3 regions of the Pseudoalteromonas sp. APC 3358 genome follow, and region 1 is predicted to be linked to each of the others. Evidence: predicted binding sites of a transcription regulator. Region 1 holds the regulator's gene; each other region holds the start of a gene.
What was found. The regulator ArgR, encoded in region 1, controls arginine synthesis, uptake and breakdown. The targets are predictions, from matches to a motif close to ANTGAATANNTATTCANT.

Region 1 (11,212 bases):
GCACTTTATTACTGTTATAGCTTCTCTAGTACTGATTCTGCGCGGCTTACAACAAACTCTTTGTCTTGCTCTACAAATAAACCAGTTACTACTGCATTTTCAACAATCATAGCGTAACGCGTTGAACGTAAACCACCAAAACTAGCGGTATCTTTATCAAGCCCTAACGATTTAGTGAAACTTCCATCGCCATCGGCAAGCATGGTAATTTCTTGCGCGTTTTGCGAGTCGCCCCATGCTTTCATAACAAATGCATCATTAACAGATACACAGTAAATAGCATCAACACCTTTTGCTTTAATTTTATCAGCAAGAGTAATAAATTCAGGTAGATGTGCATTTGAACACGTTGGTGTAAATGCACCTGGCACTGCAAATAACACGACTTTTTTACCTTCAAACAACTCTTTATTTGTAAGAGATTGCATACCGTCGTCAGTTAATTGCGTTAACGTAACCGATGGTAATTCTTGGCCTTGCTCAATCATGGTGGTTCCTTTAAAAGATCAATACAGAATAAGTAACAATCATACTACGTAACCTATTACAGTGTAGGTAAAGTGTAACTAACTTAGTAACCCAGAGTAGTCTAGCAAAGGTTTATAGACCGAGTTCACTACATTTTATGATAACTATTTTAGCTTCTATAGTTTTCATAAAATTTATTGCTCTGTAGTTAAGGTAAATTCAAATCATTTATAAAGCGAGAAAAGTCATTACCTAACTTTTTATCCCGCATGCTGTACTCTACAATTGCTTTTAAATAGCCTAACTTATCTCCGCAATCGTGAGAGCGACCACTCATATGGAATGCTTCAACGGTTTCTTGTGCCATTAATGCGTCAATAGAATCTGTAAGTTGTATTTCACCGCCAGCACCTACAGACGTTTTTGCAAGTAGAGGCCAAATATTCTTACTCAGTACATATCGCCCTACAACAGCAAGATTTGAAGGTGCTAAATCAGCATCAGGTTTTTCAACCATTGCTTTAATTGCAGCACTTTTACCTGGCATTAACTCAACACCGTTTATATCAGCAATACCATATTTACTAACGTCTTCTTTAGCTACCGGCTCAAGCATTATTTGGCTTGCTTGAGTTTCTTTAAAGCGTTTAATCATGGCCGCTAAGTTTTCAGTTTTTTGGTCCGCTGTATAAGCATCAAGTATCACATCTGGCAGGAGCACTACAAAGTTATCGTCACCAACTATTGGCTTAGCACACAAAATAGCATGCCCTAGCCCTTTAGCTTCACCTTGGCGTACACTCATAATGGTGACATCAGGCGGACAAATAGAGCGAATCTCATCTAATAAAGCACGTTTAACACGTTTTTCAAGAGTAGCTTCTAGCTCGTAACTTGTATCAAAATGGTTTTCGATTGCATTTTTAGAGCTGTGTGTAACTAATACAATATCTTTAATACCGGCAGATACACATTCGCTGACAATATATTGAATTAGAGGTTTATCAACTATAGGGAGCATTTCTTTTGGAATAGCTTTTGTCATAGGGAGCATTCTCGTCCCTAAGCCTGCTACTGGAATTACAGCTTTCATATCTATCCTTAGTGATTAAGTTTGTAAATAAACTAGCAGATACAAAATAGATACCAGCTGAATAAAGTTACCTCTTTTGAAGAAGTAAATTTGAAGCTGCTTTTAAAGTGAAGACTCTACACTTTGGGAATATAAAATAGATAGGTAAATAGTGAACTTATTAATGATTTTGTTGGGGGGTGAGATTACATTAGCTAAATAAAAAAGCCTGAGATTGTTATTAATAACAACTTCAGACTAATCAATATTTAACAATACCTTACTGAAGGTAGAGTTATAAAACCTTTTTATAATTAAAGACCAGCGCGATCTTTAATCACTGCAATAAGTGGTGAGCTAGCAAAGTTGCCTTCAGCCCAAGCAATATCAGCACCATCTGTTAACGCACTTTTTGATAAGTTTTTAACTATATACTCACCAGTATCCACTGCATTACTAGCAACAGCATGGCGTAATAAGTTATTACCATTACATTGTACTGCATCATAAATATTACGAATTTTTACACGAGAGCTTTTAAGCTTGCTGCGTAATCGGTTTTTATCGTCTGCCGCAATATATTCACAAATAGATACTGCTAATTGATCTTCAGCATTTGCAGGTGCTGTATACGAAAAAGAACTTACAGCGACAACAGCAGTAAGTGCAACTAGCTTTGGTAATTTAAACATGACAAACCCTTTATAATACTTTGTTCTTATATAGACTATCAAATATTATATCAATCTATCAAAAATTACGCAATAATGTTAATGTTCTTTATACAAAGTTACGAATTTATAACTAGATTTGTTTTTTTCATCAGGAAGGTTTTCTTGCTCTTCTTTCACGTCCCAATTAGCAACTTTATTGTAATCAGGAAACTGTGTATCGCCTTTAATATCTAAATCAATAAAGGTTAAATACAAGCGTTCTGCTTTTGGTAAAAATTGCTCATAAATATTACCGCCACCAATAATCATTACTTCTTCAACAGCACAAACCAGTTCTAGTGCGGCCTCTGGTGTGGTTACCACTTCAATACCCTGTGCTGTATATTCGCTGTTTCGAGTAATAATAATATTACGACGCCCAGGTAAAGGACGGCCTATTGACTCAAAAGTTTTACGACCCATGATCACAGGTTTACCCGTAGTTATTTTTTTAAAATGCTGAAGATCCGCAGGTAAATGCCATGGCATTTTATTATCTAGGCCAATTACACGGTTATTTGCCATTGCTGCAATCATTGAAATTATCATAATAAACACCTAGTACTTTATTCTTAAACAAAGAAAAAGGAGCATAAGCTCCTTTTTAATAAATTCTATTTAATTAACGCTCGTAGACAACTTCTACGTCGTAATCGTCTTCATCCCAGTCGTCCCAATCATCATCATTGCCTTTACCTTTAGTGGCTTTTTCATGATAGGTATCCCACTTGAATTCAACTTCTTCATCTTCAACTTGTACAAACTTCTCTTTAGGCATGCTATCAAGTAGTGTCATTATGTTGTGGATTAAAGGTTGAGTATTAAGTTTATTAATTGCTGAAATGTGATAAATATTTTCAGTTTCGCCCAGCTCTTCTGCAATCGCTTCGCATAGCGCTTTTGCTTCATCTGCTGGTAATAAATCTATTTTATTAAACACTAACCAGCGTGGTTTTTCAGCTAATTTAGGACTGTATTGGTGTAGCTCGTTAATAATCGAGAATGCATTATCAACAGGGTTTGAACCATCTACCGGCATTACATCAATAATGTGCAATAACACACGACAACGCTCTAAATGCTTCAAGAAGCGAATACCTAGGCCTGCACCATCAGATGCACCTTCAATTAGACCCGGAATATCGGCTATAACAAATGATTTATTTGCTTCAGGACGTACCACACCTAAATTAGGAATAAGCGTCGTGAATGGGTAATCAGCTACTTTTGGTCTTGCTGCAGATACACTGCGGATAAACGTAGATTTACCTGCATTTGGTAATCCTAGTAAGCCTACATCAGCCAATAATAGTAACTCTAACTTTAAGTTACGTACTTCACCGGGTGTGCCCAATGTTTTTTGACGAGGTGCTCGGTTAGTACTTGATTTAAAACGTGCATTCCCCAAGCCGTGGAAACCACCTTTTGCAACCAAAATTCGTTGACCATCTTGAGTTAAGTCGCCAAGTCCCTCTTGGGTATCAACATCCATGATGCGCGTGCCTACAGGCACCATAACAAATAAGTCATCGGCTTTTCGGCCTGTACAGTTACGGCTACGACCGTTAGTACCACGTTCAGCTCTATGAAAGCGCTCAAACTGATAATCAATTAGGGTATTTAAGTTTTCATCAGCTTGTAGATAAACACTACCACCGTCTCCACCGTCACCGCCGTCTGGTCCACCATCTGGAACATATTTTTCACGACGGAAAGACACGATGCCGCTGCCACCGTCTCCAGCTTCTGCGCGAATTTCTACTTCATCTACAAACTTCATGATTACTCACTTTAGGGATTGGCTTGTTTAATAACTCTATTATATACCCAAGCCAACACAAATGCAGGCTTGGGTATATATTTTGACTGACTACAAAACAAAAAACCCCGCAAAGGCGGGGTTTTTAACTACCTTACTGATTACTCAGTTACGATAGTTACGTATTTACGGTTTAAAGGACCTTTTTGTTCAAACTGAACTTTACCATCTGCTTTTGCGAAGATAGTGTGGTCTTTACCGATACCTACGTTAGTACCAGGGTGGAAACGAGTTCCACGCTGACGAACAATGATGCTACCCGCTAGAACTGATTCGCCACCAAAACGCTTAACACCTAGGCGTTTGCTTTCTGAATCGCGACCGTTACGAGTACTACCAGCTGCTTTTTTATGTGCCATTTCTAAGTACCTCTAATTAAGCGCTAATGCTAGTGATTTTAACTTCAGTGAACCATTGACGATGGCCCATTTGCTTACGAGAATGCTTACGGCGTCTAAATTTAACAACCTTAATCTTCTCACCGCGACCATGTGAAACAACCTCAGCTGTTATCTTGCCACCGTTTACGAACGGTACACCGATCTCGATTTTCTCACCATCAGCAACTAAAAGTACTGAATCAAATTCTACTGCCGCACCAGTTTCAACGTCTAATTTTTCAAGACGAATCGTTTGACCTTCAGTCACACGATGCTGTTTACCACCACTTTGGAAAACCGCGTACATAATTAACTCCGTCTGTGCACCCTCAAATCGGCGCAACTAAAATATTCTTCGATAGGGCGCGAAGTTTACGCTAACGCGAAATAACTAGCAAGCCTATTTTGTAATTAAAATGAATAAAAAGTAGCTGCTTTGAGAGCAATTCAATATTTACCCCATTTTATATTAATTAGCCCTTTTGCCAAGCGCTTTTTAACTCTTAGTCGAAATAAATTAATGTACTCAAATATGACCCTCACAGCTTAATATCTAAGCACACCATAAACTGTATATTGATTATCAATTAATCAGTTATCTTGGCTAATTCAGTCTAAATTAAGTACTTTAATAGTGTTTTTTCAATCAATCGTCACAAAATATCGAGCTAGTGCATTTTTTGTTGTACAATCTGCGCCGTTCACACATAAAAATTGGCTCGGAGATCAATGGATATAAAAGCTATCCAGGCGTTAATCGAAAGCGATATGAATGACGTCAATCAACTTATACATGCGCAAATGCGCTCAGATGTGGCGTTAGTTAATCAGCTTGGTTTATATATAGTTAGCAGTGGCGGCAAACGCGTTCGTCCAATGCTCGCGATTTTAGCAGCCAAAGCGCTCGGTTATCAGGGTAAAGATCACATAACACTTGCAACAATTGTTGAGTTTATTCATACAGCAACGCTATTGCATGATGATGTTGTAGATGAATCAAACTTACGACGTGGCACGCCTACAGCAAATGCTGAATTTGGTAATGCTGCTAGCGTATTGGTTGGTGACTTTATTTACACTCGTTCATTTCAGCTTATGGTTGGTCTTGGAAAAATGCAGATTATGCAAGTACTTGCCGATGCAACAAACATTATTGCTGAAGGTGAAGTATTGCAGTTAATGAACTGCAACGACCCAGATACGACCGAAGCCAGTTATATGCAGGTTATTTACTCTAAAACAGCTAAGTTGTTTGAAGCAGCGACAGGCCTTGCTGCCATTATTACTGAGCAAGACCAAACTACTCTCGATGCACTAAACCTATATGGTATGCATTTAGGTACTGCGTTTCAGCTAGTAGACGATGTACTCGATTACAATGCAGATGCTGAGCAGTTGGGTAAAAACATTGGTGATGATTTAGCTGAAGGCAAACCAACGCTTCCACTTATTTATGCTATGCAACATGGTAGCGAGCAGCAAACGCAGCTTATTCGTGATGCAATAGAGCACAGTAATGGTATGGAGCATTTAGAAGAAATTTTATCGGCACTAAAGCAAACTAATGCGCTTGAATTTACAATGCAAAAAGCAGAGCTTGAAGCTGACAAAGCTATTGCGTGTTTAGACTTTTTAGCTGAGTCTGACTATAAGCAAGCACTCATAAGCCTTGCTCGTATTGCGGTTGACCGCGACCACTAGTTTTAACTAGTTACACAGTGTGAAATTAATTCTGAGCAATAAAAAAGCCTGCAAATACAGGCTTTTTTGTTATTCTACTTTGGCTATTACGCCATGAAATCAACACCTTCTTTGATGTCTTTTTTCAGTGTTTCAAGCATGTCATTTTTTGCTTTTGTTTCAAATGCGCTTAGTTCGCCGTAAGAAAGAATTTCTTCTACGCCGTTTTTACCTAAACGTACTGGATGTGCAAAGTACTCTGCATCGCCATTTTCAACAGCAACGTAAGCGTAATCTACAACTTCCTCACCTTGTAGGCCTTTAACTAAAGACATACAAAAACGAGCTGCAGCAGCACCCATAGATAGCGTAGCTGAACCACCGCCTGCTTTAGCATTTACAACTTCAGTACCCGCATTTTGGATACGTGGAGTAAGTGCAGCAACTTCTTCATCTGTGAAAGAAACACCTTCAACTTGAGAAAGTAGAGGAAGAATAGTTGTGCCTGAGTGACCACCAATTACTGGTACTTTAACAGTTGCTACGTCTACGCCTTTAAGTTCAGCAACAAATGCTTCTGAACGAATAACGTCAAGCGTAGTAATACCGAATACGCGTTTAGCGTCGTAAGTACCTGCTTTTTTGAATACTTCAGCAACGATTGGAACTGTGCCATTTACTGGGTTAGTAATAATACCTACTAACGCTTTAGGACAGCTAGCAACAATGCCTTCTGCTAAAGTTTTGATGATACCAGCATTTACATTAAATAAATCAGCACGATCCATACCTGGTTTACGTGGCATACCCGCTGGGATAAGAACGATGTCAGAGCCTTCAAGCGCTTTGTTTAATTCGTCTGCGCCAAAGCCTGCTACTTTAACATCTGTTGGGATGTGAGAAAGGTCAACCGCAACACCTGGTACTACTGGTGCAACATCATAAAGTGATAATTCAGAGCCAGCTGGTAAGCCTGTTTTTAATAATAAAGACAACGCTTGGCCGATACCGCCTGCAGCACCTAATACAGCAACTTTCATTGGAATTCTCCGTAATTTGAGGTAGGAAACATTTGTGGCTCTTAAGATAATGAAATTAGCGACTAAAAACAAATTTATCCTGTCTATTTCAAGTATATTTTCGACCATAGTCGTAAACTTTTGTGATTTAACGCATCAAACTGGCAAGTTAACTAAACAACTGCTGCATAATTATTCATTTTTGTGTAGAATTTGCGGCATAAATAACAAAAACGAATAAAGACTATGCAACCACAAGATAAACAAGAAGCACTGGTAAAAGCATTTAAATCACTATTAAAAGAAGAAAATTTTGGCTCTCAAGGCGAAATAGTTGATGCATTAAAAGATCAAGGCTTTGACAATATAAGCCAAAGTAAAGTATCGCGCATGCTAAGTAAATTTGGTGCTGTACGCACACGTAACGCCAAACAAGAAATGGTTTACTGCTTACCTGCTGAAATGGGTGTACCTACGGCTAAAAGTCCATTACGCCAATTAGTAATCGACATTATGCACAACGAAATGATGATCATTATTCGTACCAGTCCAGGCGCCGCTCAGCTTATCGCTCGTTTATTAGATTCATTAGGTAAAGCAGATGGCGTACTAGGAACAATTGCAGGCGACGATACTATTTTTATCGCTCCTGCTAAAATATCTGAAATAGATGTAACACTTGAACGTGTTCGCATTTTATTTGATACGGTTTAATAGCAAACTAAATTTGTTTTAAAAACCCGACTGAAGGCGCGAAAAAAGCAGAACCCATATCGGCTTGAGTAAAATCAAGCCAGTGGTCGTAACAATCTCCTTCCCCTAAACGACTATTAAGTACTTTTTCAAATGCGGTGCCCGTACAAGAGCATGTAATTGATAACATTCCCTGCTCATACACATCGCCATAAGGCATGCTCTGATTTAATAATAGCGGTTGTCCGTCTTCGTCTTTTAGCTCACTTCGCGAAGCATGGCTGGTTTCAATCGCAGGGGTAATTAGCGTGTTATCAAGGCGCGTACGTCCCATTATTTGTTCTTGCTCGCTCAATGATAAGTGCTGCCACATAGTTAAATCATGCTTATAACGCTGTACATGAATATAACTCCCCTGATCTTCAAAATTGCCAGGGTTACTAATTAAAGCCGTAGCGCGCTTTTTTCTTCCATGTGCGGTGTCGCCACCATAAATAAAACCATTAAAATCACGACCATCTAAAAAGCGAAAATTACGAATTTGCTCCACCAGCTCAACATCGGGGGCAAATAGTTTTAAAATTTGCAGCGCAAATAAATGGTTAACGTCTTCACGGTCAGAGCGAATTTGCACAAATAAATCGCACGGTTGTACGCTCATTTGATGATCGCTATGGTTTATATTAGGAAAGCTCTGTAATTCGCTTGGGATGTATTCAGGGAGGATATGCGGCCAATATTGCGCACCAATAGCAACCATACAAGAAAGCATTGATTCTGAAAATTGATCGCTAAATTCTTCTTCAATAGCGCTTACTTGTTTTAACTTTGCGCGAAGTGATTCATCTTGACCATCAAACACATTAAAAAATAAGTGCAAACCGTGTAAGTTTGCTTCAGCACAAATCCCTGATTGCGCTTGCGCCATTGTTATTCCTTAGTTTTATAGATAAAAACACAGCGAATAACAAATTAATTACGATTCGAAAAAATTCACCGTGTGAGGTTTTATTTTTATTATAACCTGCTCATTATTTTCAAATGACTGGCCATATTGTGCAGCAACTTCAATTTCTTGTTCATCAATAACAAGTGAATAAACATACGCCGAACCAATAAAGCGACGACTTATGATTGTAGCTCGCTTGCTGAGTTTGTCACTTTGGTTATCTGCCACTAATTCTATTTGATGAGGGCGCACATATATAAGCCCTACGCTTACGTTTTGCTTACTCTCAACATAGGACTCGACTAAACCAAATGGTGTTTTGTATTCAGTTGCTGTTAATACTTCTGCGCTCAAGTATATGCCTTGACCCAGAAACTCTGCAACCTCCTTTGAACATGGAGCTGCAAAAAGCTGCTCAGGCGTGCCTTGTTGCTCAATTTTACCGCGATGCATAATGGCAAGTGTATCTGAAAAGGCAAACGCCTCTTCTTTTGAATGTGTAACAAACACAGCAGATACTTGGGTTGCCTTAATAATTCGACGTATATCGGCAATTAATTCAAAGCGTACTTGTGTGTCGATATTTGAAAAGGGCTCATCAAGTAGCAATAAACTAGGCTTATAAGCTAATGCACGAGCAATAGCTACACGCTGCTGTTGACCACCCGATAACTGATGCGGGAACCTGTCGGCACAGCCAATTAAATGTACCAGCTTAAGCATTTCATCAACGCGTTGCTGCTTTTGAGCTTTACTCATTTTACTAAGCCCAAATGCAATATTATTTGCTACAGTTAAATGCGGAAACAATGCATAATCTTGAAACATCATGCCGATGTTACGGTGCTCAGGCGAGACAAACGATTGCTCATCACTCACTAATTTACCGTCTATAAAAATAGACCCTTGCTTAGCTTCAATTAAACCTGCAATCGCTTTTAACGTGGTCGTTTTGCCGCACCCACTCGCTCCGAGTAGGCAAACAATTTCATCTTTACCCACCGTTAAATCTAAATCGTGAATAACCTTTGTGCCGTTATAGTGATAGCTCACTCCTTGTAAAATTAAACTACTCATTTAACTACGCTGCTCCATAGAACGATTAATAAAATACAAAGGAATAAACCCAACAATAACAATAAATAATGCCGATATTGAAGCAAGCTCTAACTGCTCGTCGCTCACATACTGAAATACATGAGTAGCTAAGCTTTCAAAATTAAACGGTCTGAGCAATAGCGCAGCTGGCAGTTCTTTCATGCACTCAATAAATACCAATAACGCAGCAGTAAGCAATCCTCTTCGCAGTAAAGGTAGGTGCACTAAACGCAGTGTTTGTCCTTGGCTTTTACCCATTGATTGGCTTGCCATATCAAGTGATGGGCTAATACGTAAAAAACTCGACTCAATTGCTCCATGTGCAATGGCGTAAAACCTAACAATATAAGCAATAATAATAGTAAAAATGCTACCTGTAAGCAGCAAGCCAATATCTAAATTATACGGCTCGAGCGCTGTGTTAATGGTGTTCTCTAACAATGTAAGCGGTAACAAAACCGCAATAGCGAGTACTGTACCAGGCAGCGCATATCCGGTGCTTGCTAAACGTCCGGGAATAAGCGGATACGTTTGCTTTGCCACACGCTGATAAAAAACGACAAAAACACTCAACGTAATCGTTATTAGGCTCACAACCCCTGCCACTTTTAAACTTTGCCAAGCGTAACTAAAAAACTCTACATTCCATGCTTTATCAAAGTAAGTAATGGCGTAATTTATAAGTACTACAATAGGAATTACAAACGCGATAAGTAAAATAAAGCTGCAAAATGCCGTTGCGAGCCAAGCTGACTTTCCTTTTAATACATAGAGAGATTCACTATTTACACTTGATTGGCGCTCAAATACCGCTTGGTTACGACGACTAAAGCGCTCCGCCATTAATGCTAAAAATAACAGTAATAACATCACACCCGATATTTTAGCTGCCGCTGTAAGTGAGTAATAACCAAACCACGTATCGTATACGGCAGTCGTTAATGTACTTACGGCAAAATAACTCACTGTTGCAAAGTCAGCCATGGTTTCCATACTTATAAGCGCAAGAGCCGCCACAATAGCCCCACGAGAGAGTACTAAGCTTACTTTAAAGAAACTTTGCCAAGGAGATAATCCCATTAACTGGCTAGCTTGTACTAATTTGAATGACTGCTCGCGAAGAGCCGTTTTAAAAATCAAAAATAAATACGGATAAAGCACCAAGGCAATCATAACGATGGCCCCGGGTAATGTACGTATATCAAAAAACCAATAGTCATTAGGCGATTGCCAGCCAAACCATTCTCTCAGCGCTATTTGCACCGGGCCCGCATAATCTAATAAATCAGTGTATACATAGGCAATAATATAGGTGGGCATA
Region 2 (11,212 bases), on a different contig from region 1:
ATTAAATCGTGGTTGCACTAACAATATCGCCAGTTTGCAAATGCAGTGCATCTGCTATTTCTTGCGATAAAATAAGGCTTTTTGCGCGCTCGTCAAATGTCATTGGTGCAACGGTTGCTCTAAAATCTTCAAGCTTTTCGTTGGCTAGTAACACCATGGTGTCGCCAGTCATTTCGCCAATTTCAACGTTAAAGTGATTTGCATTACGAATAGTCGCAATATTATCTACTTTTGCTTCAACCGTTGGGCCGCCGTCAAAAATATCTACGTAGCCATTAAACGTAAAGCCTTCGCTTTTTAATAACTCGATTGCTGGGCGAGTGTTGTCGTGTACTTTACCTATTACGGCTTGCGCATCTTTACTTAGCAAGTTTACGTAAATTGGGTATTTAGGCATTAATTCAGCAATGAAAACCTTTTGACCAATACCTGTTAGGTAATCGGCTGTTGGAAAATCCATTGAGAAAAAGTGCTCTTCAAGCCACTGCCAAAAAGGGCTGCTGCCGTTTTCGTCAGACACACCGCGCATTTCTGCGATTACTGTTTGCGCAAAACGCTCTTGGTGCTGTTTTATAAACATAAAGCGCGCTTTTGAAAGTAGCTTACCGTTACAATTTTTACGATAACCATCTTTTAAAAACAATGTGCAAAGCTCTGTAGCACCTGTGTAGTCGTTACATAGCGTTAAAATATCAACCGCTTTATATACGTCTAATGTGCGAGAAGAGTGAATCACTTTACTTAAGTGATAATGATAAAATGCATCATCAAGCCCTACCGCAGCTTCAATTGCAGATGTTCCTACAACGTCACCGGTTTCGCTATCTTCAAGAACAAACAGGTAGCCTTCGTCACCAGGTTGTGACGTTTGTTTAGCAAAAGAGCTTACTGAATGGTCGATCTTTTTTTGCAATAGTTCTTCGTTTAATGGCAAAGACGTAAAACCATGCCCTGATTCGTGGGCAATTTTCAGTAATGCTGAATAATCATTTTGCTGGATTGGGCGAAGGATCATCATGAGTCCGCTTGCTCCCTTATAAATAACGGTAAATAGGAATTGCAGGGCAAGCAGTGCTTGCCCTTAATTGGTTGGCTTAAGTCGCTTATGCGTTTACTACGCTTGCTACTGCTTTTTCAAAGCGTGCCATACCTTCGCGAATGTCCGCTTCAGGAATTACTAAAGATGGAGTGAAACGTATTACGTCTGCACCAGCAACTAATGACATAAGGCCTTGCTCAGTCCCTGCCACTAAAAACTCTTTTGCACGACCTTTATATTGCTCGTTCACTACCGCGCCAATTAATAAACCTTGGCCACGTATTTCGCTAAATACGTTGTATTTTTCGTTAACCGCAGTAAGTAGTTCATTAAATAATGCTGCTTTAGCTTTTACGCCAGCAAGTACTTCTGGCGTATTTACTGTATCAAATGCAGCTTCTGCAACAGCACACGCAAGCGGGTTGCCGCCATAAGTAGAACCATGAGTACCTACTTTAAGATGCTGTGCAATTTCAGTTGTTGTGATCATAGCGCCAATAGGGAAACCGCCGCCAAGTGCTTTAGCTGAAGTTAAAATATCAGGTACTATGTTTAAGCCTTGGTATGCGTATAAATCGCCAGTACGGCCAACACCTGTTTGAACTTCATCAAAAATAAGCAGTGCGCTATGTTTAGTACATAAATCGCGAACGCCTTGAGCAAACTCGTCAGTTGGTGAAACAATACCGCCTTCACCTTGTAGAGGTTCCATCATTACGGCACATGTTTTATCGCTGATAAGCGCTTCAAAAGCAGCTAGGTCGTTGTAATCACAATGTACAATGTCGCCAGGCTTAGGACCAAAACCATCTGAATATGCAGCTTGGCCACCAACAGTTACGGTAAAGAATGTACGACCGTGGAAACCTTTGTTGAACGCGATGATTTGTGATTTTTCTGCGCCAAACTTATCAAGTGCAAAACGACGCGCTAACTTAAGCGCTGCTTCGTTTGCTTCTGCGCCTGAGTTGGCAAAATAAACTTTTTCAGCAAATGTAGCATCAACCATTTTTTTAGCTAGGCGAAGTGCCGGCTCATTGGTCATTACATTTGATAGATGCCAGATTTTTTCGCCTTGCTCTTTTAATGCGCCTACTAATGCAGGGTGGCAATGGCCAAGACAGTTAACTGCAATACCACCAGCAAAGTCGATAAACTCTCGACCTTCTTGATCCCATACGCGAGAACCTTCGCCTCGAACAGGAATTACGCTTGAAGGTGCGTAGTTAGGAACCATTACGTGATCAAATAATTCGCGATTGACTGTCATTTTATTTCCTCTTAATTGTGAGCAACACAAAACATCAAAATAGGTGTTTGGTTAATATTTGTAACCAACTTTATAGGCAAGATCAGTAACCTGATAATTGCGCAAAATTGCTTTGTGGTTCAATTTTCAGACGCACATTATTTCAGAATTACTTATATCTGTCTCGTTAAAAACTTTCATGTATCCCTTGAAAATAAAGGGCTAAAGATATTATTTCATAGATAGTGAATAACTATTTGCATAGCCATTCATACTTGGTTTTAGACAACTAACCGCATGAGCGCAGAGGCAAGCACGCTTTAATCGGCAAATATGCAATATAACAATAGAGTGAGAATGAATGGTTAGTCGCAAAAAAATTAACAAAAAATTCAGATTTTTAGTCAATTTGAATAGCTAAATTGGTAAAATTACTCGATTGGAGGGTTTTTAGTTCCGCTTTAGTGAACTTAAAGTACGAAAACCAGCTTAGAGTTTCATCAGGCTCAATAAGTTGATGCTCTTTTAAATTAAGATATTGAGAGTAGCACCGTGCCTTTAGCATTACTTCTGTTAATGGCAGTAATGTATCGCCTTTATCTACCCCATTTACTAGCTGCTGCATTACACCTTTAAACGGTAAATATTTAAAAGCCATTTTGTCTATTACTTTGGCGCTTACTTCTATCGACTTATTGCTAAGTAGAGTGGTTAAAAATAGCGGGTCGGGCTGTAGCTCTAACAATGCGGTGTGTAAATCTTTTTGGTTTTCATTTCGGGCTAACTGCACTTTGCGTTGCCATACTTTCTCAAACGTTTTTAAGTACAAGCGCACTAATGCAATTCGTCCTACATCTAAAAGCATTCCAAGGGTAAATGCATGTACGTCATTCACATTATTAATTTGTGCAATTTTTTGCGCTGCAATCGCGTTTGCCATCGCGCTGTCGCGTAGCCGGCGTTTTAATAATGAAAATGGTTCGGTGCTATGTGGCATCCAATGACGCGCAGCAAATGTAGGAATCACTAGCTGTAAGTTATCAAGGCCAATATAACGAAGGGCAAGCGATGGTTTATCTACTTTTACAGACGTGTTTTTACTACGTTGATTACGGTAGTAAGGTAAATTAACAAGCGTTACTAATTCTCTACCCAACCAGCTTATATCATTAACCAGTGGCTCTAAACGCCCTACCGATGCCGACTTTACAGCTAATATATCGAGTATATTGGCAATGCCATCTTCAATACCTATAGTACTGTGAATTACGCCATCTATATCTTCGAGCTGCTTATATATAGCTGTTTCAATTGTTTTGTGCAGTTGCTCACTCGCTTGAGCGCGGTACTTATGATGTGCAGTACTGCTTTGCTGGCGTTTATTCTGTGCGGCCACTTCAACCTGAAGCAAAGTACGTTGCTTCATGGGTTCGCCGTAATCTATATCTAATGTATGAATGAAACCAATTTGCTGATGCGCAAAGCTGTGCCCAAGCAATAAGTCATGAGCCCGTTGGCTTAGTATTTTGGCAGTACGCTGCTGGGCTACAAGTTCAGTCATGACATCCATTAATAAAGTATTAAATGCTCTGTGTATTATAACATTAGAAGCGAGTTAAAAAGTTATCAAGCAGTTCTAAGCCTTGATTAGTTAGAATAGCTTCGGGGTGAAACTGCACACCTTCGATTGCTAGTTCATTGTGTAACAACCCCATAATTTCGTCAAACTCGCCTTGCTCAGTCTGAGTCCATGCGGTTACTTCAAGTTCTTTAGGTAGAGTTTGCTCTTTAACCACTAAAGAATGATAACGACATACTGTTAACGGGTTAGCTAAGCCTTTAAACACCCCTTTATTAGTATGAACTATGGGTGATGTTTTACCGTGCATTACTTTTTTAGCACGAATTACATCTCCACCTAAAGCTTGTGCAATAGTTTGATGCCCCAAGCAAATTCCTAAAATAGGATATTGCCCTTTTAGTTGCTCAACAACATTTAGTGAAATACCCGCTTCGTTAGGGGTGCATGGCCCTGGCGATAACACGATGTGCTGCGGGTTTAACTGTTTTATTTGCGCAATGCTTAGCTCATCATTACGTTTTACTAAAACGTCTTGATCTAAACGCTGAAAATATTGCACTAAGTTGTAAGTAAACGAATCGTAGTTGTCGATCATCAACAGCATTACACAACAGACCTTATAAATTATTGACCACTACTTTACACAAGTGGTACTAAGCGCTGCATTCTACCACTATTAATTCGTCAACATAAATGAGGTTTGTTTATCTTACGTTAGAGCTATCTTTAGAAGGAATATTAGAATTATAAAGAAGCCGGCTAAAAAGCCGGCCTTAATGCATTATTGTACGTTTATAACCACTTTACCCAGTGCTTGGCCACTTGCTAAGCGGTCATGCGCTTTAGCTGTATCTTCTAATGTAAAATCTTGCTCATCAAGTACTGGGCGCATACCGCCTGCTTCAACAATTTGCGCAAGTTTAGTAAGTTTGTCGCCGTGGTCTTGACGGTTAAAGTCATGGATCATTGGAATAAGCATAAAGATTACGTTTAACGATAACCCTTTAAAGTGTACTGGGCTTAAGTCTACTTCTAATAAAGAGAGCGTTGTAGATACCTGGGCATTTAGCTTTGCTGCTGCAAACGAGTTAGTAAGGTTACCGCCTCCTACTGTATCAAATACCATGTCAAAGCCCACATTGCTGGTATGTTTTTCAACGTATTGCTCTACAGTTTCGTCTTTAAAGTTAATGCCTGTAGCGCCAAAGCTTTCTATTAGTGCTAGTTGCTCTGCGTTACCGCCAGTTGAGTAAACATCAGCGCCAAAGTGTTTAGCTAGTTGTACTGCTAAATGGCCTACACCACCTGCGCCACCGTGCACTAACACTTTTTGACCTGCTTTTACATTTGCACGCGTTAAGCCTTCAAGTGCAGTAATACCTACAAGTGGAATAGCGGCTGCTTCTTTCATTGTTAGATTTTTAGGTTTGTGAGCAATTAAGCGCTTATCAGCAAGCATAAACTCAGCAAGTGCACCTGGTAAATCGCCTAGGCCACCAGCACAACCGTAAATTTCATCACCTACAGTAAACTCTGTTACACCGTCTCCCACAGCTTCAATAGTGCCCGCAAAGTCCATACCTAAAATGCCTGGTAACTTTGGAGCAAATGGTAAATCGGCACCCATTTGACGAATCATCATATCAATTGTATTTACGCTAGTTGCAGCAATGCGAACCAATACGTTACCTGCGGTTACTTGTGGTTTTGCAACCTCTGCTGCTACAAACTCTTCAGTGCCACCAAAATTATTAATTGTCATTGCTTTCATGAGTGTTGCCTCTATTAGCTGTTTATAGTTAATGTGTAATGAGGTTCCATTGTAGCTTTGCCTTTAATAAATGATAATAAGGCTAAATACACAATCTGTTTCAACATAATATTGAGAATCGAGTATGAATAATGACCACCTTGCTTTGTTTGTACGCATTGCTAATACATATAATATAAGCCTAGCAGGAAGAGAGCTTGATTTATCACCAGCAGTAGCGAGTGCATATATTAGTAAGCTTGAGGAGAACTTAGGAGTACGACTTATTCATCGTACTACGCGCAAGGTGTCGCTGACCGAAGAAGGCGAGGCATTTTTACCTCATGCACAAGAGGTGCTAGCAACATTAGAAACCGCACGCGCCTCGGTAGGTGCAGGAAGCTTAGTGCCGCAAGGTACATTACGTATCACTGCGCCTGCTTCTTTTGGACGAATGCATATAGTCCCTGCCTTAAAAAGCTTTATGCAAAAATACCCAGGGCTGACTATAGATTGCCGCTTTAGCGATACTATTGTTGATTTAGTAGAAGGCGGTTTTGATATTGCAATTCGCGATGCGGCACTTAAAGATTCAAACCTAATTGCTCGCAAACTGGCATCTGATAACCGTATTGTATGCGCATCGCCTGAGTATATAGCTAAAAACGGCTTGCCTAAAACACCGCAAGATTTAGTTAATCATCAAATTATTAACTTAGCCAGTATAGAGAGCTGGGGTTTTAAATCAGGTAAAGACACTCTTAATATTAAAACCAAAGGCGCACTTCGTTTTGATAACGGTGAAGCCGTTCGTGATGCGAGCGTACAAGGGTTAGGTATTACTATTAGTTCAAATTGGTGTAGCTATAAATATTTAGAAGATGGCAGCCTAGTAGAAGTGTTAAAAGACTTTCCGCTGGTAGCTAATGCCGATATTTGGGCTGTATATCCAAGCAATAGATTATTAGCCCCTAAGGTGCGTGCGTTTATCGATCATTTTATTGCCTACTTTGGTGAAGTCCCTTATTGGGAAAAGCAGTAACGGCTAAAAAGTAAAAACGGTTGTTTGTGCTACATCAAATTAGCGGCTCGATGGTTGAATTATATCTATGTAAGCCCCAGTGTATTATATGAAAGGCAGTAATTCACTTATACAACTCACTTACTTGTGAGCTCATTTATATCCTACTAAGGAGCGAATATGTTAGGCGAAGACCACTCATTAACAAATGACTTTCCAGAGTACTTAAAGACCATTGCCGAGTTAAATGAAAGCGATACTGAATTTGCAAAAAAAGCAGATAAGTACGACAAGCTAGATAAAGAGATTAGGGTATTAGAGCTCAAAGATGCGCCCATAAGCGATGAGCAAATGCATCAACTAAAACATGAACGTACAGAACTAAAAGATTGGCTATACGAACGCTTGCAGCAAGAGCAGTAATGCCACTAAAAAAAGAGCTCACTGATGAGGTGAGCTCTTTAGATCAACAATGGGTATTTTCTCTAAAACTTTACAAAGCCACCCACAGGTTTCATAAATACACTGCTTGGGCCTGCAAAGGCTTGTGCAAACTCTTCTGATAATTGACTAAATACCGTTACTTTATCCATATCAACTACGCTTAAAAATAGTGGGCCACTTTCGCCCCAACCAGCAAGATGCGCTTTAGCAGCATCTTCATCTTGGTAACGCTCGTAAATATGTACACTGCGTTTGCCTTCACTTACTGTCCACTCATACATTAAAGTGCCCGCTTCACTTTTAGCCAAAGTAACTAATCGCGCCATTACCAGTAAAAACTCATCGTATTTACCTTCTTTAATTTGGCCTTGTACTGTCCAGGTAACATGATTTTTCATTATGCTTTGCCTAATTTAAGCTGTGCTAAAATACTGCCTAACGTATCTACTAGTTGTTGATTTTTAGCATTATCAAGTGCATCAACATGAGGAGGCGCAAAGCGTCCTGTATCGTTATCAAAATACAGGCCTGCGGCATCTTTAAATTCATCACTAAGCGCTGCGCGACAAAAAATATTTGCGCCAATTTTTAAATCCCCACCATCTATACCGTAAGCGTCTTTTACCATTTTGCTTCCCAGTAACGATTTAGGGTTTACCGATACAACTAATGGCCCAGTATCTTTAAGCTCAAGCCCTAAATGACGCGACCACATAGTAATAGCCAATTTACTTTGTGCATAAGCCGCACTATCAGAAAGTTCAGTGTTACCTATAAGTGCATTTAAGTTAACGCTTGATTGCGCAGCTGATGACACATTAACCACTCGCGAATCATGACCAAGAACAGGTAACAATAGTTTTGTAAGAAGATATGGCGCAATCGTGTTTACAACAAAGCGAGCATCAAGGCCGTCAATTGTTGTAGCATCAACTAATTGATAAACGCCTGCATTATTAATAAGTACGTCAAGCTGGTTATTATTTTCGGCCAAATCGGCTAATACATTTTTTGCCAAAGTTTGAACTTGGCTCATATCGCTTAAATCAGCAATATAAGTATGTGTACTTGCATTTGGGTATTGCTCGGTTAAAGCTACTTGTAGCGCATTTAGCTTTGCTTGGCTGCGGCCATGTAATAATACGGTGTGACCTTGTGCTAATAACATCTTTGCCGTTTCTAGCCCAATGCCATCGGTAGCACCGGTAAGTAAAATTGTTTTGTTCATGTTGATCTCTCCTTACTTTATTTTCGCTATATTAGCACCCCGACTTACTGCTGATAATTAGGCCAATAGTTGAATCAGTTTATAGAATTAATTGATAAAGCTAAGCCTATGTTAGTTAATATAAAAGCATTCCTTTAAAAGGCAGGTAAGTGTTTAAGCTGAATGTTTTTTATGCTTTTATTTGAATTACCCAGCAATCATAACTATTGTTTTTAAACCTCCTTAATAGTAGTATTTATCATATAAATACACTTTTCGAGAAATAACATGAAAGTTTTAGTTACTGGCGGCATGGGTTACATAGGTAGCCACACATGTATTGCATTGCATGAAGCAGGTATTACGCCTGTTATTTATGATAACTTGTCTAATGCAAGTGCGCGGGTACTTGACCAACTCGAAAAGATTACAGGTACTCGGTTTGAGTTTATTTTGGGTGACATTCAAGACGAGCAACAATTTAAACTCGCCCTAAAACATACTAAAGCCGAAGCTGTTTTTCACTTTGCGGCTTTAAAAGCCGTTGGCGAATCTACCGAGCAACCGCTGCGTTATTATCAAAATAATGTGTCGGGCACATTAAGCATGCTACAAAACATGCAAGATGAAGGCGTTAACCATATTATATTTAGCTCATCGGCTACTGTGTACGGCGAGCCAGACTACCTCCCTATTGACGAAAAGCATCCTATACGCGCAACTAACCCATATGGTTGGACTAAAGTTATGGTTGAACAAGCCATGCAAGATGTATGTAATGCCAACAGCAAATTTATGGGCATAGCGCTTCGTTACTTTAACCCAGTAGGTGCACACCCAAGTGGTTTATTAGGTGAAAGCCCTAATGGTATTCCTAATAACTTAATGCCATTTATTGCTCAAACTGCAGTAGGCAAACGCGACATGGTTAATATTTTTGGTGACGACTACGACACCGAAGATGGCACAGGCGTGCGCGACTATATTCATGTTTTAGATTTAGCTAAAGGTCATGTTGCGGCATTTATGCAACATAAAACAGATACCGCCTTCCATGCTTACAACTTAGGCACAGGGCAAGGTTATTCTGTGCTTGATATGATTAAGGCATTTAGCGCATCAGCCAATAAAGATATTCCGTATAAGATTGCACCGCGCCGTGCAGGTGATATTGCCTGTAACTACGCCGATGCCACAAAAGCGCAAAACACACTTAACTGGCACGCAGAACTAACACTTAGCGACATGACAAACGACACATGGCGCTGGCAAACTAATTACCCAAGTGGGTTGGAGAGTTAATATGGCTTTATTAGAAAGTACTCACAGACGTAAAAATCCGCTAACGGGTCGTTGGGTATTAGTGTCACCACATCGTAATAACCGCCCATGGTTAGGCGCAACAGAAGCCGTTAACGAAAACGTATTACCAAAACACGATGACAGCTGCCCACTTTGCCCAAGTAATACCCGTGCAAATGGCGACAGTAACCCTGATTACAAATACACACACGTATTTAGAAATGACTTTGGCGCATTAACGCCTAATGCCAGCGAGCAATTACAAAGCTTAGAGTCAGACAGCGATTTATTTATTGCCGACGAAGCCAGTGGCGAATGCCGCGTAATTTGTTTTTCTCCAGAGCATAATAAAACACTACCAGAGCTTAGCCAAAACGCATTGCACGAAGTAGTAAAAACCTGGAAACAAAATTATACAGAACTTGCACAGCAGTACGAATGTGTACAAGTTTTTGAAAATAAAGGCGAGATCATGGGTTGTTCGCAACCTCATCCTCACGGCCAAGTATGGGCTCACTCGCATTTATCAACCGAAATAGAAGCCGAAGATAACCAGCAGCTTGCCTATTATAAAAAGCATGGCACAGCCATGCTTGCCGATTACGCGCAAAAAGAGCAAGCAGATCAAACACGTGTTGTATTTGAAAACGAACATTGGCTTGTTGTTGTGCCATTTTGGGCAGCGTGGCCGTTTGAAACAATGCTAGTAACTAAAGATAACATTCAAAACTTTAGCCAGCTAAACGATGCGCAAACCGACTCTTTGGCTCAGGCACTTAAAGTATTAACCACTAAGTACGACAACGTATTTAATTGCAGCTTCCCATACTCAATGGGATGGCACAATGCACCGGCTAATAGAGGCTCTGATGAGCAACATTGGCGTTTGCATGCACATTTTTATCCGCCGCTACTTCGCTCTGCTACTGTTAAAAAACACATGGTAGGCTACGAAATGCTAGGCGAAAGCCAACGCGATTTAAGCGCAGAAACCGCTGCTTCTATTTTAAAAGCAGCCAGTACAACACACTATAAAGATACAGCAGGACACACAGATGAAGCTTAACGAATTCCAACAACAATTTTTGTCACTGTATGGCGCGCCTGCTCAAGGTATTGCTGCAGCACCGGGGCGTGTAAACCTCATTGGCGAATTTACCGACTACAACGACGGTTTTGTTTTACCGTGTTCGTTAGAGTTTCGTACCCAAGTAATGTTTAAAGAGCGCGACGACAATATTATTACTGTGCATTCTTTAAATTACCCAGGCGAAAAAGACAGCTTTAGTGTTGATGAAGAAATCACTGAAGGCCAGTCGCAATGGGGTAACTACATTCGTGCTGTTACTTATGTTCTTAAAAGAGCGGGCTACACACTACGTGGTGCCGACCTACTAATTGACAGTAACTTACCGCAAGGTAGTGGCTTGTCGTCATCGGCAGCACTAGAAGTTGCAGTTGGCGGTATGTTTAACCATATTGCACAGCTTGGTTTACCGCCAGAGCAAATTGCGCTATTTGGTCAAGAAGCCGAAAACGACTTTATGCATTGCCAATGCGGCATTATGGATCAGCTTATTTCAGCTAAAGGCGAGAACGGTCATGCGCTATTAATCGA
Region 3 (11,212 bases), on a different contig from region 1:
AGATGCATTTACATCAAAAGACATTGTCACACTACCTTCAATTTTTTCACGGACACTTTTAATTGGATACTCTGGAGGGCTGGGCATTATTAGCGTAGAGTTAGGGCTATCAGGTAGAGGTGTTGTCGAACATGCGGTTAAAAGAAACAGTGAAGTTAATGTTGTAATTATATATTTCATTATAAATCCCTTTATAGGTATTGTTATCGATTAGTTAGATGTAGTTTCTATAATGACACCAAAAGAGATTTAAGGTGAATAATAAATTTGTATTGTTTTTGAACTGATGAATATACGAGAAAGGCTGCAATGTGCAGCCTTTCTTAATTTTAAACTTTATTTGTATATTAAGCGTCTTCCTTGGCTTCTTCTTCACTAATTTGTTTTAGTGCTTGAATGAATGAGTCGCTTGGTTGTCCGCCAGTAAGTGCATATTTATCGTTTATGATAAACGTAGGTACTGAAGTAATACCCATCTGTTTAAAGTTGTCTTGCTCTTGGCGTACGTCTTGTACGTATTTGTCTGAATGTAGAATACCGCGCGCAGTTTCTTTATCAAGACCCACTTTTTCAACAACGTCGAGCAACGCTTCTTCTTGATTTAAGTATTTTAAATCTGTGAAGTGCGCTTCAAAAAAGGCGAGTTTAAGCTGCGTTTGCTTACCTTCTTCACGTGCCCACATTAATAAACGATGCAAATCAAAGCTGTTGATCATGATGCGTTTACCATCAAAATTAAAGGTAAACCCAGCACGCTGACCGGCTTCGAACATGTTTTTACGATTTTCGTCGCCTTGTTCTTCACTTAGGTTGTACTTTTGCATTAAATGTTCGTTTAAGTCTTGACCTTCAATTGGCATATCTGGGTTTAGTTCAAAAGGATGCCACGTAATATCTGCGCTCATTTCGTCTTTAAGTTGCTCTAGTGCAGTTTCTAGGTTTTTATAACCCACTACACACCAAGGGCACATTACGTCTGAAACGATATCAATTTTAAAGTTTTTCATATTTATCCTTTTGAGGATTGCTTATAACTAAGTATAAAAAAGGATATTGGGATTAATTTAGCTTTATCAATACCAAACTAAAAAGAGCAGCTAAACAGCTGCTCTTGAAGGTATTCAGTTTTAGGCGCTAAGCCCAAATGGGTCGTCAATGCTATAACTTGGTTGTGTAAACCAATGAGGGCCGTTGTCGGTCATGTAAAAATGATCTTCTAAACGCACGCCAAATTCATCGGGTATAACTAACATTGGCTCGTTACTAAAGCACATGCCTGGGGCAAGTGGGGTTTTATCACCGCCAACTAGGTATGGCCATTCATGAATGTCTAGCCCAATGCCGTGACCAGTTCGATGCGGGCAACCCGGTGTTTGGTAATGCGGACCTAGCCCTTGCGCCGCTAAATAAGTACGTGCGCCAGCATCTACGTCTTCGCAGGTGGCACCGATTTTAGCTGCATTAAATGCCGCCATTTGCGCTGCTTTTTCATGATCCCAAAACATCCGTTGGCGCATTGTAGGTTCGCCAAATACATAGGTACGGGTAATATCAGATAGGTAATCGTGTACTTTACAGCCGGTATCAATTAATACCATATCGCCTTTTTTAAGTACTTGGGCGTCTTTAACACCGTGCGGAAAAGACGTTGCAATACCAAATAAAACAATACAAAAATAGTTACCTGGCGCGCCTACTTTTTGATGTGCTTGCTTGATAAAGGCTTCTACTTCGGTGGTGGTTATTCCCTCATAAAGCATGCTTGCTGTGGCTTGATGTACGGCTAAGGTCATATCCATCGCGCGCTGCATCAAGCTAAGCTCGTGAATTGATTTATGCATACGGCAATGCGCCGTTACAGGTTGTGCGTTTATGAGTGTTAAACCCGTTTGCGCTTTATTAATGCCGTCGAATATAAAAAACTGCGCGCTTTCATCAATGCCAATGGTTGCGTTTTCATTAATGTTTAGTTTTTTTAATACTTCGACAAAAAGTGCATAAGGATTTTCGTGCTCTTGCCACCCATGGATAGGTCCCTCTATTACTTTAAAGCCGTTTAGTGAACCAATTTCGAAATAAGGCGCAATGTATTGTACTTCACCAAGGGCGGGTAATATCGCGCCAACCATGCGCTCGCTCGCGTACCATTTCATACCTGTAAAGTAGGTTAGGTTGGTGCCAGCGTTTAAATAAATTGCATCTATGTTGTTTGCAAGCATATAAGCTTGCGCTTTGGCTATGCGCTCTAAATGTTCGTCAGCTGCAATAGGGGTTAGCGTTAGCGTCATATTACTTAAGCTTGCCAACGCTTGTTCGCTTGATTGTGTACCTATACCTATAGTGGTCATGTTTTTCTCCTTGGATTTTTAGCTAGTGTGATTAATACCAAGGTAAAATTCAATGTTATGCGATAAGAGGCTAATAGTTTATAGCCTCTTAAATGGTCATATTATTTTTTAGCGTAAGGTAAACGCGTGAGTTTATTGCTTGTGTGGTAGCTATCAAGCCCGGTTACTGCGACTGTTTCTATTGCTTGTAAATCTAGGAAACCATCGCTTTGCAGCGCGGCTTTATCAACAAAAACATCCATAATTTCGCCAATAACGAGCTCAGTCCCATTGATGGCTAAATGTTGATTTTCTACAAATTTAACCGAGTACTTTAAGCGGCTTTCTTTTACAAAAGGGGCTGCAAAGTCGTTTAAGTATTCAGGTGTTAAGCCTGTAGCATCAAACTCAGACTCGTCTTTATCGTACCGAGCTGAAGTTTGATGAGCTTGTTTGTAAATTGACTTATTAACTTGGTTAATGGTGTAAGTGCCCGTTTGTAAAATGTTTTCAAATGTATGACGCGGCACACTATGAGGGCGCATAATCATGGCGACTAAAGGTGGGTTAGCCCCAAGGTGAATAACCGAGCTTACAATCGACAAGTTGGTATTGCCGAGTAAGTCTTGCGTGCCAATTAAATTAGCGCTTTTAAAACCCGAAAGAGAATTAATTAAATGTGTACGGGTATGTTTTTCAAGTGCGTCTATACGCGCTTTAGTAAAATGCATTAGAAGTCCTTACCACGGTATTGTAGAGCCTTGCCAATCTAAGTAAGCAGGCTCACCGTTTAGTTTTAAATCAGGGTTATTATTTGTTAATTCAAATAGTTGCTTGGCTACAAATTCAGGCGTAAATAATTTGCCTTCGGGTACATTTTTTTGAAAGGGCTTTGAAAGTGCTGTATCGGTAGTGCCAGGGTGAAAGAGAATGAGTTTGGTATTTTTAGCACGACGAGCAAGCTCTATAGCAGCGGTTTTAAATAGCATGTTAAGCGCCGCTTTAGATGCGCGGTAAGTATACCAACCACCTAATTTATTGTCGTTTATGCTGCCTACGCGCGCACTGAGTGCTGTAATAGTACACTGCGTTTTGTGGGTTAACAGCGGCAATACGCTCTGCAAGCAAAGTAGGGGAGTTAGGGTGTTTGAATTTAGAAGTTGGCTAAAATACTCAGCGTCTAAATCCTCCATCTTTTTTTCAGGCATATGGGTTTCGTTGTGCAGTGTACCATTGAATATAATAACTTGTTGTATATCGGCATTTTGCTCTTTTAGGTAATTAGTAACGCGCGCTAAACTTTGTTTTGTGTAGTCAGTATGCAGGTGGACAACACTTGAGCCAGATTCAATACTTTTTGAACTAATACAAACGATCTGATGAGTAGGCGTGTTTATTTGTAGATGTTCTATATATGCATTTGCTATGGCACTGCTTGCGCCGAATAAAACAATAGTTTTCATTTATCACCTTTTGCTTTTAGTCCACATTGGCCGTTACTGCACTGAGTATTTGGCATTAAAAAGCGACTGATGGGGTGCCGATACTTAGCAAATAATAGGTATCCGCAGTCAGCGAAAAAGCGAATTATTGGCAAGCGAAAAATTTTCAACCAGCTGTGTTTACCCACTATTTTCCATGCTTCGTAAGTTACATCAAGCCCATAAATCATTTCACCTGATTGCTTTTGAGCTTGCAGGTAGTTCATTGCTTTGTCTTTATCAATATACGGGTAGCGCTCACTGAAGTCGCTCGCGTTAAGATCTTCAAGCGTAATTAAGTTTTTGTTATCAGCGTGTTTTAGTTGCTGCATTTCGGTGCTACAAAGAGGGCAGTTACCATCGTAAAAAATGATCATGTGAATGCTTTGTGATTATTTTATATATACTTTTTTACGACAAGACATTGCAAATGGATCTATTAAATATCTCTTCATGATGATATTAATAGTGTCCTACGAAAAAATGGAGACTGATAAATGAGTGAACAATACGCCGCCTTGCGAGGTAATGTAAATTTACTAGGGCAACTACTAGGACAAACAATCAAAGATGCCCAAGGTCAAGCGATTTTAGATAAAGTGGAAGAAATTCGTGCTTTATCAAAATCATCTCGCAGTGGTAACGAAGACGACAGACAAGCGCTAATAGATGTTTTACATGCGCTTAGTGATGAAGAGCTTTTACCGGTTGCCCGTTCATTTAATCATTTTTTAAACCTTGCTAATGTAGCAGAGCAATTTCATACCGTTTCGCGTTTTAATGACGTTGGCCTTGGCCAACAAAACCCTCTCACTCAAACATTAAAAACGTTAGCTACAAAAGCAGAACAAGGCCAGTTAGACAGTAATCATTTGGCCGAAACACTCTCAAAACTCCACATAAACTTAGTATTGACTGCTCACCCAACCGAGGTTACGCGCCGTACTATTATTAACAAACACGTTGAACTAAGTGATTGCTTAGCGTCATTAGAGCGAAAAGATAACTTAGTGCAAGAGCGGGACAATATTTTAAATCGTATTGAACAACTGATTAGCCAAGCTTGGCATACCGACGATATTCGTCGCTCTCGCCCAACGCCAGTTGATGAAGCCAAATGGGGCTATGCAGTAATAGAAAATAGCCTGTGGCATGCGGTTCCGCGCTTTTTACGTGAATTTTCAGCGAATGTTAAAGACCAGTTGAGCTTAGAGTTGCCAATAGATTACAGCCCAATTGAGTTTACATCGTGGATGGGTGGAGACCGTGATGGTAATCCATTTGTAACATCGCAGGTAACAAAAGAAGTGCTTGATCATGGTCGTTGGATGGCACTTAACTTATACATTCAAGATTTAAAAACGTTGTGCGCTGAACTCTCTATGTCAGATGCCAGTGATGAGCTTGTTGAGCTTGCAGGGCAAGAGTTTGAACCATATAGAGCAGTAATCAAAAAGCTTAAAAATCAGGTTGCGGAAACAGTGGCGCACTTAGGTGCTAAAATTAAAAATAAGCGCAGCGATTCACAAGATTTAATTACTAATATTAATCAGCTTAAGCACCCAGTTGAAGTGTGCTATCGCTCGTTATTAAAGTGTAATATGAAAGTAGTTGCGGATGGCTTATTACTTGATTTACTTCACCGTATAAATAGCTTTGGTTTGCGTTTAGCCAAACTTGATGTGCGCCAAGATTCATCTCGCCACGGCGATGTGTTTTCAGAACTGACTCGTTATTTAGGTTTAGGCGACTACAACCAATGGCAAGAGCAAGACAAACAAGCATTTTTACTTGCAGAGCTTAACTCGCGCAGACCGCTTATTCCAAAACATTGGCAACCAAGCCCAGATGTACAAGAAGTACTTGATACCTTTGATGTAATTGCCAAGCAAGACGAAGCAACATTTGGTTTGTATATTATTTCGATGGCACGAACAGCGTCAGACATTTTAGCAGTACAACTATTGCTAAAAGAAAGCGGCTGTAGCTTTGATTTACCAGTAGCACCGTTATTTGAAACACTCGACGATTTAAACGCAGGCAGTGATGTAATTACCACATTGCTTGATAATGTTTGGTATCGCGGGCACATTAAAAACACCCAAAACGTAATGATTGGTTATTCTGATTCAGCTAAAGATGCCGGCATGATGGCAGCAGGTTGGGCGCAGTACGAAGCAATGGATAAACTAGTACAGCTTGCTGATGCACGCGGTATTGAGCTTGTTTTATTCCATGGACGCGGTGGTACAGTAGGACGTGGTGGTGCACCCGCTGCACAAGCGCTGCATTCACAACCACCAGGTTCATTAAAAGGTGGCTTGCGTGTAACCGAGCAAGGCGAGATGATTCGCTTTAAATTTGGTTTACCCGATGTAGCACTGCAAAGCTTAAATATTTACGCAGGCGCAGTTCTGCAAAGTAACTTATTACCGCCACCGGAGCCAAAACCGCAGTGGCGCGAAGTAATGAAGCTAATAAGTGAGGAGTCATGTGAGCATTACCGTAATGTAGTTCGTCATGATGAAAACTTTGTACCTTACTTTAGAATGGCAACACCTGAGCTTGAACTGTCTAAGTTACCGCTTGGCTCTCGCCCTGCAAAACGTAACCCTAATGGCGGCGTTGAAAGCCTGCGTGCTATTCCATGGATTTTTGCGTGGAGCCAAAACCGTTTAATGCTTCCTGCATGGCTAGGTGCGTTAACAGGCTTAAAAGCTGCGCTTAATAAGTACGGCGCAGAAACCCTAAACGAAATGAGCTTACAGTGGCCGTTCTTTAGATCGCGCCTAGAAATGCTAGAAATGGTATTTAGTAAAGCCGATTGTTGGTTGAGTGAGCATTATGATAATGCGCTGGTGGAAGATATGTACAAACCACTGGGTGTAACACTTCGTAAAGAGCTTCAAGAAGCCATTAGCTTAGTGCAATCACTTAGCCCGCAAAAAAGCCTATTAGCCGAACAACCTTGGATTAAGGAGTCGATTAGTTTACGTAACCCGTACACCGATCCACTTAACTTACTACAGGTTGAGCTTTTACGCCGTGCTCGCTCAGAGGAAAAACGCAACGAAGGTGACATTGATAATGCATTAATGATCACGATGACAGGTATTGCAGCAGGTATGCGTAATACCGGCTAACATGTTATTTTGTTAGGTATACCTATTGGTATTAAAAGGGAGCACGCGATGTGCTCCCTTTTTTTGCGTTAAATAGGCTGGTATTTAACACCTTAACCTTTTAAACTACTTAGCCATTGAATAATTAAAAAATGTTATGGCTTCAGCAACTTTTACTGTACAGCAAGATACAGCACTTACAAATTCGCACATCACATTAAACGTAGCGCAAACAGCGTCATTACGTAGTCAATTAAAATCACAACGTGGCATATTAAATTCTAATAATATTAAGCAGTTATGCGCACAACTCAATGTGTCTGATGATGCATTATTACAAGGTTTAGTACCTTTGGCTTCTGAGTATGCTGTTGCGCCGATATCAGATTTTCATGTAGGCGCAATTGTTAAAGCACTTGATGAAAACGATGAGGTAAACTTTTACTTTGGTGCAAATGTAGAGTTTGATCATCAAGCATTGAGTTTAGTGGTTCATGCAGAGCAATCGGCTATAAATAACGCCTGGTTAAACGGCGCCAAAAAAATAGTTAAAATAGCGATTAGCGATGCACCGTGTGGGTATTGTCGTCAGTTTATGAACGAACTCGCTGATGCGAAAGAGTTTGATATTTTATTGCCAGAGCAACACTTTAAATTGGCAGAATTACTGCCGCACTCGTTTGGGCCGACTGATTTAGGTAACGCGTTTAGCTTGTTTAATCCAGAGCCTCACCAGCAAGTATTTGCAAATGATCAACTAGATGAAAAACTAGCAAGTACAGCATTAAACGCATACGTACCCTATAGTAAAAACTTTAGTGCAGTAAAAATTAGTACATTTAAAAATGGTGATTTTTACGGAAGTTACGCAGAAAACGCAGCGTACAGCCCAAGCTTGTCGCCACTGCAAAGTGCGCTTAGCCAATTATTTATCGCAGGGCTTAGCTTTAACGAAAGTACAGTAAAATCAATTACACTTTTAGAAACCGCAGGCCATGAAAACCAAGCGGGTGTAGCACGTGCTGTACTTGCAAGTTTTAAAAATCTACCGGCAATAGAAGTAATTAGCGCTCAGCTAAAATAACCTCTTAAAAACAATAAAGCACAGCCAGAGCTGTGCTTTATAATTTTATCTATTGAGTTTACTTGGTATTAATCAAGTAATACTTTTGCAGCCTCTAATACAACCGCTACAGATTTACGCTCAATTTCACCATGGTCAACATTTGGTATTTCTTGGCGAGTACGATTAACAAGTACGCCAGCTACACATGCTGCTTGTAAGCCAAGGGCTGCACACATAGTAAATAATGTTGCTGATTCCATTTCGTAGTTCATCACGCCCAGTTTTTGCCACTCTTCGCAGCTACCTTGTAGTGATTTAGGAACGTAACCAGAATGCGTATCGTAACGCTCTTGTCCTGGATAAAATGTATCGCTTGATGCAGTAATACCAATATGAAAATCGATATTTAAGTTTTTACATGCTTGTACCATAGCTTGTGTTGCATAAAAGTCAGACACAGCAGGGTAGCTAAGAGGAGCAAAATGCTGGCTTGCACCGTCTAAACGTACAGACGCTTGGCTAATTAAAATTTCGCCTTCGTTGATATGTGGCTGAATCGCACCTGTTGTACCAATACGTAAAAATTTACGCACGCCAAGTTGTGCTAATTCTTCTACTGCAATCGACGTAGATGGACCACCAATACCCGTAGAACAAACAACCACCGAATGGCCGTTTAGTTGACCTAAGTAAACATGAAACTCACGAGTTTGAGCAAGGCAGGTTGGGTTGTCTAGGAATTGTGAAATGCGTGCAGCACGATCTGGATCGCCCGGTACAATCGCAAGTTTTGCACCTTTAAGATCGTCAATACATAGTCCTAAGTGAAATACCTTTTCCATAGCTAAGCCTTTTTATAATAAATTGTGTCAATCTAGCATCATTGCTAGAAACGTTTATCAAGTACAGGACGATTGTCCGTTTTATCTTAACTCCTCCAATTAAGTCTTAATAATTTTAAGAACTAATTTGATTTATTCATCAACTATGAATATTCAATCAAGTGCTTATACAAGTAGCCTTGTTGTGCTGTTGACATGTTCAAGCAGACATAATAAGTATCAACCAAGCGCGTAACTACAATTAAATAGTTTATGGAAAATATTCATTAATATTAAATAAATTCAATGGCTTAAGTTTGTATTAAGCACGTAAAAGATAACGTGTTTATTTATATTAGGCACAGACTTATTTAGCAAAGTGGAATTTATTTGAAGTTTAGGCACTTTTGGTGTTTTTGCATAACTAATCAAAAGTAATTAGCTACGTACAGAATAAAAATCGAAGGAGTTTATTATGAGCACACAATTTGAAGCATTTAAAAACAAAGTTGAGCACTGTTTGTGCGCACCGGGTGATGGCGTATACACAGTAAATACTGCAAAGGAGCGCAAAGCCGCACTGCGTAATAAACTTTATGGACAAACTGAAAACGTTGATAATTTGTGGCGCGAGTCTTTAAATGAATTACCAAATTCTCCGCATAAAGCCGTTATGCTAGGTATTAGCTCAGACTGTGGCGGTGGTATTTTACGCGGTGCAAACTGGGGGCCACTGTTTGTGCGCTCAGCTTTAATTGATCAGCAACCGCAGTGTCACTCGTTTGATTTAGGCGATGTACGTGTAATCCCACATTTACTTCATGATAAATACCTAAATGATGCAACCATTTCTAATTGCCAAAAAGCCCTATACGGTAATGAAGATAACGACTACTACGTAAGCCCATTATCAATCACTGAGGATGTATGCGACAGTTTTTACGCAACATTTAAAGATAAAGGGATATTTGGTATTGGTGGCGATCACTCAATTAGTTACCCACTTACCAAAGCCTACTTAAAAGCAAAACGTGAGCAAGGTAAGCGTACCGCTATTATTCACTTTGACGCGCATACCGATTTACTTGTTGAGCGCCTAGGCATAGATTTATGTTTTGGCTCGTGGTGTACGCATATTTTAGAGTTTTTACCGGCACCACATCATTTAATACAATTTGGTATACGCTCAAGTGGCAAGCCTAAAGCGCACTGGGAAAGTACCTTTGGCGTTAAGCAACATTGGGCACATGAAATCATTGAGCGCGGCGCAGCAGCGGTTGCTGCCGACGCTATTGCACAATTAAAAGCTGATAACGTTGATGAAGTATACGTAAGCTTTGATATTGATGCGCTTGATGCAGAGTTTGCATCTGCCACAGGTACGCCAGAGCATAACGGTTTAACACCACAGCATGCGCTTGATATTTTATCAGCCATTGCGGATGAGTTTCCGATTACGGGTGCTGATATGATGGAAATAGCGCCATTTACCGACAGCTCTTTAGTGGGTCAATCAAGCTCTGAAACGACACTTAGAGAAGGCGCTAAAATTTCAGCCTTTTTAATTAGTGCGATGAACAAGTAAGCTGTAGGAGCTATAAATATTAGCACTATCAGCGTATAAGTGTGCATTACATGACTAAAAACTAGCAGTTCATAAAGCCTCAGCTATATTTATTAAATACTTATAATGAGTTAGTTGAGGCCTTGCTAAATGAAATTATTGATCTTTTTATTGTTCATTAGCTGTATTAAAGTTGATGCAACTGAAATCACAATAGTAACGGAAGTATTTCCGGACTTTCAGTATCTCAATGAAGATAATAAACTCGTTGGCCGTTCTGTCGATAAAGTTCATAAAGCGCTAGAAGGCACTGGTATAAAATACACTATGTTGGCGCATAGTTGGGCCATATCTTACAATGCAGCGCTACGCGATAAAAATACCTGTATATTTTCAATTGTTCGATTACCTAATAGAGAAAGTAAGTTTAACTGGGTAGGTGAACTGGAAAGCTTTGATTCTGCTATTTATGGTCTAAAGTCCAGAGGTATAAAGTTAAATACTCTCAATGATGCTAAAAAATATAAAATAGCAGTACTGCGTGATAACTTTAGTCATCACTATTTGCTTGAGAGAGGCTTTAGTGAGAACAAGCATTTATTACTCATCGATAGCCTAGATAAAATAGATAAACTTATAAGCACTCGTCACGATATTCTTGATTTTGTTGTTCTTAGCAAAAAGCAATTTAGCTATCGAATAAAAACTGAGCCTAGGCTTGAGCTACTCGAGCCATTACTAAATCTAAATACAGCTCAATCTCCATTATTTTTTGCTTGTAATATAAATATGGATCCGGCCTTAGTTGTTCAATTAAAAGTCGCCTTTAAA

Region 2: QL995_RS11050 (aspartate aminotransferase family protein) is a predicted target of ArgR. The motif match lies at 2,545-2,562, and genes of this name have one in related genera.
Region 3: QL995_RS00370 (arginase family protein) is a predicted target of ArgR. The motif match lies at 9,233-9,250, and genes of this name have one in related genera.

What each region holds. Positions count from the first base shown of each region.
Region 1 is NZ_JASDCE010000005.1:181,618-192,829, reverse strand. Features, by position in the region: gene QL995_RS10035 (peroxiredoxin) at 15-488, opposite strand; gene galU (UTP--glucose-1-phosphate uridylyltransferase GalU) at 677-1,561, opposite strand; gene QL995_RS10025 (DUF3718 domain-containing protein) at 1,855-2,232, opposite strand; gene folA (type 3 dihydrofolate reductase) at 2,311-2,802, opposite strand; gene cgtA (Obg family GTPase CgtA) at 2,876-4,033, opposite strand; gene rpmA (50S ribosomal protein L27) at 4,174-4,431, opposite strand; gene rplU (50S ribosomal protein L21) at 4,448-4,759, opposite strand; gene ispB (octaprenyl diphosphate synthase) at 5,182-6,153, shown strand; gene mdh (malate dehydrogenase) at 6,240-7,172, opposite strand; gene argR (transcriptional regulator ArgR) at 7,398-7,865, shown strand; gene QL995_RS09985 (Dyp-type peroxidase) at 7,873-8,772, opposite strand; gene QL995_RS09980 (ABC transporter ATP-binding protein) at 8,821-9,870, opposite strand; gene QL995_RS09975 (iron ABC transporter permease) at 9,871-11,212, opposite strand, start outside.
Region 2 is NZ_JASDCE010000006.1:42,937-54,148, forward strand. Features, by position in the region: gene astA (arginine N-succinyltransferase) at 2-1,018, opposite strand; gene QL995_RS11050 (aspartate aminotransferase family protein) at 1,104-2,309, opposite strand; gene QL995_RS11055 (HDOD domain-containing protein) at 2,689-3,849, opposite strand; gene QL995_RS11060 (aminodeoxychorismate/anthranilate synthase component II) at 3,893-4,474, opposite strand; gene QL995_RS11065 (zinc-dependent alcohol dehydrogenase family protein) at 4,652-5,641, opposite strand; gene QL995_RS11070 (LysR family transcriptional regulator) at 5,766-6,662, shown strand; gene QL995_RS11075 (YdcH family protein) at 6,822-7,064, shown strand; gene QL995_RS11080 (antibiotic biosynthesis monooxygenase) at 7,127-7,483, opposite strand; gene QL995_RS11085 (SDR family NAD(P)-dependent oxidoreductase) at 7,483-8,313, opposite strand; gene galE (UDP-glucose 4-epimerase GalE) at 8,581-9,594, shown strand; gene QL995_RS11095 (UDP-glucose--hexose-1-phosphate uridylyltransferase) at 9,596-10,660, shown strand; gene galK (galactokinase) at 10,650-11,212, shown strand, end outside.
Region 3 is NZ_JASDCE010000001.1:72,067-83,278, forward strand. Features, by position in the region: gene QL995_RS00325 (energy transducer TonB) at 1-180, opposite strand, end outside; gene QL995_RS00330 (DsbA family oxidoreductase) at 348-1,007, opposite strand; gene QL995_RS00335 (Xaa-Pro peptidase family protein) at 1,128-2,348, opposite strand; gene QL995_RS00340 (flavin reductase) at 2,450-3,058, opposite strand; gene QL995_RS00345 (SDR family NAD(P)-dependent oxidoreductase) at 3,068-3,790, opposite strand; gene QL995_RS00350 (DUF393 domain-containing protein) at 3,787-4,185, opposite strand; gene ppc (phosphoenolpyruvate carboxylase) at 4,306-6,951, shown strand; gene cdd (cytidine deaminase) at 7,088-8,014, shown strand; gene udp (uridine phosphorylase) at 8,083-8,838, opposite strand; gene QL995_RS00370 (arginase family protein) at 9,293-10,402, shown strand; gene QL995_RS00375 (transporter substrate-binding domain-containing protein) at 10,532-11,212, shown strand, end outside.